2 regions of the Lysinibacillus sp. GbtcB16 genome follow, and region 2 is predicted to be linked to the other one. Evidence: riboswitches for the same ligand, from Rfam matches in the RefSeq annotation. Region 2 holds a riboswitch; the other holds the start of a gene.

Region 1 (3,169 bases), on a different contig from region 2:
GTTGAAAAATCATACCAATCTTTTGTCGTGTTTGACGTAAGTCATGAAGTGAAAGGGTAGTAATATCCACATTGTCTATCAAGACTTTGCCTGCTGAAGGACGCTCTAGTAAATTAACACAACGAATCAGCGTACTTTTACCGGCACCACTATACCCAATTACACCATGAATTTGCCCTTTTTTTACATGAAGATTGATTCCATCCACAGCTTTAATACTGCCTTTTTTTGTCTTATATTCTTTTGAAATATTTTGTAATTGAATCATCAGATTGATTGCTCCTTTCTTAACTTCTAAAAAGCAAGAATCTGCACGGTTTCCATAGTGGAAATATGGCAGATTCTTTAGCTTATCACACGTATTACCAGCTAGGGATTACAGAACCTTTGAATTCCTCTTCAATGAATTGGCGCACTTCATCAGATTGATAAACCTCAATGAACTTTTTAATCGTTGGGTCGTTTTCATTTTCTGCACGAACGACAATGTAGTTCACATATGGAGAGTCAGTAGATTCTAAAAGAATAGAGTCCTCTTGCGGATTAATGCCAGCTTCCAGCGCAAAGTTAGTATTAATAGCAGCTACATCTACTTCACTAAGCTGCTTAGGAATTTGTGCAGCTTCTAATTCTATGAATTTTAAATTCTTTTTGTTTTCTTCCACGTCACGAACAGATGCTGTTAAGTCCGCTCCATCTTTTAATTTAATATAGCCTGCCTCTTGTAAAACAAAGAGAGCACGGGCTCCATTTGTTGGGTCATTCGGTAAGCCAAATGTTGCGCCTTCAGGAACGTCATCCAATGATTTATATTTTTCAGAGTAAATACCCATTGGATTTAAAATTGTTTTGCCAACCGGTACTAAATCTGTATCGTGATCTTTATTAAATGTATCGAGGAAAGGTTTATGCTGATAGCTGTTTGCGTCAAGATCTCCTTCTGCTAAGGATGTGTTTGGTAAAACATAATCAGAAAATGATTTTAGTTCTACTTCTAGACCTTTTTCCTTTGCAACTTTAGCAGCTACCTCTGCAATTTGCTCATGAGGTCCTGAAGTGACACCCACAACAATTTTATTTTCATCGATAGCTTCGCCTTTTCCTTTGCTATCTTCTTTAGAGCCACAGCCCGCTAGTGCTGCTACTAATGTAAGACTTGCTAAACCTACTAAAAATTTATTTTTCTTCTTCATGAAAACTACCTCCAAAAATTGTTTTATCGGTTTTTGAAAATAAAAAAAACTCTCTTACAAATTAAGAGAGGCTCATGAAAAAAGTCCTCTCTTATCTATCAAACGAATTTCGTTTGCAGGATTTAGCACCTTCCTTCATAAAAGGAGGTTGCCGAGCTTCATAGGGCCAGTCCCTCAGCTACTCTTGATAAGAGATTCATATTATATTTTTGTATTTCCGATAGAACTAATATAATTTATAGGGTATAGTAAGTCAATAAATATTATTAAAATTTTTTATATTGTTATAATATTTTGTCGCGAAGGAGGGAGAAGATTGTCCGTAAGAGTTAATTATGGCATAGGTTCATTTGGTAAGGTGATTAGTGCTCGTCTTCTCATGGGGACAGACATCATTGAAGGAATTGAGGCACTTTGTGAAGAGAATAAAATTGAATCAGCAACCATTATTAGTTGTATTGGTAGTTTTCAAAAAAGTAGCTTTGTTTATTTAGTACCTGATGAAACTTCTCACATTAAAGTTCAATTTAGTGATGTGGTCGAGAAAGAGGGGCCACTCGAGTTTATCCAAGGTTCAGGAGTTGTTTGTAAGCGTGATGCACAATATGAAACGCATTTCCATGGTTCCATGAGTGATCAATGGGGAGTGGTTTCAGGCGGTCATTTTATAAAGGGCGGAAATATCGTCATAACAGCAGATATAGTGCTGGCAGAAGTTCAAGGCATTCAGCATATCCGTCAGTTGGATGATGAAACAGGTCACGTACAATTTTATCCATTAGAACAGGAGTTAGATCTTCCAAGGAAAATTGAAAAATAGTAAGTCCTGTAGCTAGTGAAAGCTACAGGACTCCATTTTGTTCCATGTTAAAATAATTTTAATTGCTCAATTCTATGCATGGCTTCTCGTAAACGTTCCTCGCTTACAAGTAAGCCAATACGCACATAGCCTTCTCCATATTGACCAAAGCCATTTCCTGCGGCTACCGCAATATCAGCTTTGTCGAGCAAAATATCGGCAAATTGTTCGCTAGTGAAACCTAATGGGACAGGGAGCCAGGCAAAGAAGGAGCCCCTTGGTGCCGTTATTTGCCAGCCAATTCTATGAGCTTCTTCGATTAGAACATTTCGACGACGCTCATAGGTAGCTCTTAGCTCATCTGCACATTCCTGCGAAGAGGTCAGTGCAATAGCTGCTGCGTGTTGAATAGCAGGGAATTGACTACAAAACAAATGATCTTGAATAAGATTAATCGCGGCAATCAAATCAGCATTACCTACAGCAAAGCCTATGCGCCAACCTGCCATATTATAAGTCTTTGATAATGTGTACATTTCGATTCCAACTTCTTTTGCACCATTTGCCTGTAAGAAACTAATAGGTTTATTGCCATCAAATCCGATTGCACCATAAGCAAAATCATGTGATACGATAATATTATGCTCCTTAGCAAAACGAATGGTTTCTTCAAAAAATTCAAGTGTAGCGGTACCACCCGTAGGATTATTTGGGTAATTTAAGTAAAGTAACTTGGCTTTTTCTTTAACTTCTTTAGGTAGGGCCTCATAATCAGGTAAGAAATTATTCTCAGCAAATAGTGGCATCACTTCAAAATTAACATCACCTAATACAACACCAGATAAGTAGTCTGGATAGCCCGGGTCGGGTAATAGCATCGTATCGCCTGGATTTAACACAGCCAAAGGTAGCTCAACAAGACCAATTTTTGTGCCACCAAGAATCGCTACTTCAGTATCAGGATCAATCTCCACATCATATTCTCGTTTATAAAAGTCGGCAGCCGCTTGACGTAATTCGGCGATACCACGAAAAGGCGAATATTTGTGGTTTTGAGGATTTTCAGCTGCTTCCTGCAATGCTTGAATGATATGAGTGGGCGTAGGTTGGTCGGGATTTCCTTGCCCGAGATTAATCACATCACGACCTTCTTCCAAGGCATTGTTTACTTTTTGGA
Region 2 (3,169 bases):
GTAAAAACTTAGTGAATGGAATTAATAAAATAATTAACACGATAAATGGGATAGAGCGGAAAATGTTAACGAGTGACCCTGTTAAAAAGCTAACAATTTTATTAGCCCATAACTGATTGGGACTTGTTAAAAATAGGACAATCCCAATGGCTAACCCTAGAATAAATGTAATAACTGTAGAAATGGCTGTCATATATAATGTTTCATACGTAGCCTGCCACATGCTATCCCAGTCTACATTCGGAAAGAGATTAGTTAGCATCTGCAATCACCTCCGTTTGTACTTCCACTGTATTTAAATAGCTTAGGGCTTCAGTCACATTTGCTTTCGACCCATCAATTTGCACGATGAGCGTACCATATGCTCCATTTTTCGTTTGTGAAATATTCCCGTGTACAATGCTTACTTCCACATCGAATTGCTTTACAAGATGTGAAATAACAGGCTGTTCGGTTTTTTCACCAACAAAAATCAGTTTGACCAGTTGTCCCGTTGGGTAATTTGCTTTGATTTGTTCTACTGTATCTTGTGTTTCCTTTGTATTTGTAATTTGGGCTACAAATTTCTTAGTAATGGCCGCCTGAGGTGCCTGGAAAACCTGCAATACTTCCCCACGCTCTACAATTTCGCCTGCCTCCATCACGGCTACACGATGACAAATCTTGCGAATGACATGCATTTCATGCGTAATGAGGACAATCGTTAACCCTAAACGTTCATTAATATCTACCAGTAAATCAAGAATGGCATCTGTTGTTTCAGGGTCTAGTGCAGATGTTGCCTCATCACATAGTAAAACCTCTGGGTTATTTGCTAATGCACGTGCAATCCCTACACGTTGCTTTTGTCCACCAGACAGTTGCGATGGATATGCTTGATCGCGACCTTCTAAGCCAACAAGTGCTATCAATTCCTTCACCCGCGCCTCCCGTTGAGCTTTTGATACACCTGCAATTTCTAATGGGAAGGCAATATTTTCTGCAACTGTTCGTGACCAAAGTAGGTTAAAATGTTGAAAAATCATACTAACCTTTTGTCTAGCTGCTCTAAGTTTTTGACCCTTAATCGAAGAAAATTCTTGATTGTTCACCGTTACTGTTCCTGCTGTTGGTTTCTCTAAACCATTAAGTAAACGAATCATCGTACTTTTACCAGCGCCACTATAGCCGATAATGCCAAAAATTTCACCCTTATTAATAGTAAGGTTAACATCTTTGACTGCCGTTAATTCGCCATTTGCTGTTTTGTATTTCTTCGTTATATTTTGAAGCTGTATCATAGCGAATACTCCTTTTCTTATATAAAAAAACCCCTCTACTTATAGACAAGTAGAAGGGGTCACGTATTATACGTTGAACCGTTCTCTCATCTTTCAAAGAAAAATCTTTGGGTGATTTGGCACCTTTTCACTATGTGATGGTTGCCGGGCTTCATAGGGCACTTCCCTCCGCCGCTCTTCATAAGAGTTCGATATATTTAATGTTTTAGTAATATATTTGTTACTTTACCACGCTAATAAAGTTCAGTCAATTGATTTTTTTAACAATTCGTACAAAAATGGTACGGATTGAAAAGCATAAATCTTTTCTATCACTTTGCCGCCATCACAAACAAGTAAACAAGGAACGCTTTCAATTTGATGTTCAATAGCAATTTGCTCCAAAAAATTAATATTTGCTTTCCCTAATTTTAAGTGAGGTAATAGTTGTTCTACAATTGACATCATTTTCGATGCCACTGCACAAGTACCACACATCGGTGTATATAAATAAAACGCAGCTTTTTCTCCCGACTGTAATGTCGTTTCCCACTGCTCTTTTGACCATTCTTCCATTCATCTCACGCAACCTTACAAAATATATTCATTATGGATTGAAAAATGTGCACGCAGTAAAATTGTCGCTAACACTTTTCGTGGTGTCGTTTCTACTTCCTTATAGGTTGGCATTGTACGTAAATGCTCTGCTTCAGGATAATGTCTGTCCATTAATGCACGTAGCTTATCGCCTGAAGTATCGGCATCAAAAAAAGTGAATAGCTCACAGCCCTCATAAGGATCGAGTAGCTCTTCTAATTGATGCACTCCAATTGTTCCATTCGTACATAGTATTGTAACATTCTCGTTCAAAATTGGCTCAATTTGTAGCTTATCTGAGCGTCCTTCTACTATCAAGCATTTCCCATCGAACATTACGCCACCTCCATTTAGACATACCCACTTATACATTATTATATAATAAAAAACGCCGGTAGTTTCCGACGTTTTTTGATTATGGCTTGTCTTATTCTGCAGTCATCTCTTCGTATTGTTCTGCTGTCATAAGTTTATCAACTTCTGATGCATCAGCAGGCTCTACGACGATCATCCATGCTTTTTCATATGGTGATTCATTTACGAATTCTGGGCTATCTTCTAAATCTGCATTTACTTCCACTACAGTACCTGAGATTGGTGCATATAATTCAGAAACAGTTTTTACTGATTCTACGCTACCGAATGGATCATCTGTTTTGATTTCATCGCCAACTTGTGGAAGTTCAACGAAAACGATATCTCCTAATTCAGATTGTGCGAAGTGCGTAATACCAATACGTACTTTTCCATCTTCTACTTTTACCCATTCATGCTCTTCAGAGTAACGTAAGTCTTTCGGTGTGCTCATGCAAAAAACCCCTCCATAATTATGTAATATATTCACTTTCAGTGTGCCATACTTCTCCTATAAAAACAAGGATAAAAACGGTTATAACCAAGCTTGCTCAAAATCGGATTCTTTAAACCCTAAAGTTACTTTTTTTCCATCTGTTACGATGGGACGTTTTATTAACATACCATCCGTAGCAAGTAGCTCAAGCTGTTCTTCCTCAGTCATATCAGCTAGCTTGTCCTTCAAACCAAGGTCACGATACTTCATACCAGAAGTATTAAAAAACTTCTTCAAAGGTAGTTCACTTGCTTGCCATAAAGCTGTTATTTCATCCTTTGTTGGTGGCTGCTCTACGATATGTACCTCTTCATAGGAAACGTCATGATCATTTAACCACTTTTGTGCTTTTTTACATGTTGTACATTTTGGATAATGGAAAAATTGAATCGTCATAAAAATGCTCCTCTGCTGTCTTTTTCTGTAGTATACCATCATAATCATTTAGAATGGTGGAACTTCG

What was found. Region 2 has a riboswitch for S-adenosylmethionine ahead of KVT27_RS15580 (methionine ABC transporter ATP-binding protein). Riboswitches for the same ligand answer to the same signal wherever they lie in the genome.
Region 1: it holds a riboswitch for S-adenosylmethionine, as region 2 does, so the genes downstream of both, KVT27_RS17235 (MetQ/NlpA family ABC transporter substrate-binding protein) here and KVT27_RS15580 (methionine ABC transporter ATP-binding protein) in region 2, are expected to answer to the same signal.

What each region holds. Positions count from the first base shown of each region.
Region 1 is NZ_JAGXJV010000005.1:20,005-23,173, forward strand. It holds gene KVT27_RS17230 (methionine ABC transporter ATP-binding protein) at 1-268, opposite strand, end outside; gene KVT27_RS17235 (MetQ/NlpA family ABC transporter substrate-binding protein) at 363-1,193, opposite strand; SAM riboswitch class I at 1,282-1,387, opposite strand; gene KVT27_RS17240 (PPC domain-containing DNA-binding protein) at 1,510-2,013, shown strand; gene KVT27_RS17245 (pyridoxal phosphate-dependent aminotransferase) at 2,061-3,169, opposite strand, start outside.
Region 2 is NZ_JAGXJV010000003.1:134,165-137,333, reverse strand. It holds gene KVT27_RS15585 (methionine ABC transporter permease) at 1-262, opposite strand, end outside; gene KVT27_RS15580 (methionine ABC transporter ATP-binding protein) at 252-1,280, opposite strand; SAM riboswitch class I at 1,364-1,467, opposite strand; gene KVT27_RS15575 (thioredoxin family protein) at 1,524-1,835, opposite strand; gene KVT27_RS15570 (toprim domain-containing protein) at 1,851-2,192, opposite strand; gene gcvH (glycine cleavage system protein GcvH) at 2,284-2,664, opposite strand; gene KVT27_RS15560 (arsenate reductase family protein) at 2,746-3,102, opposite strand.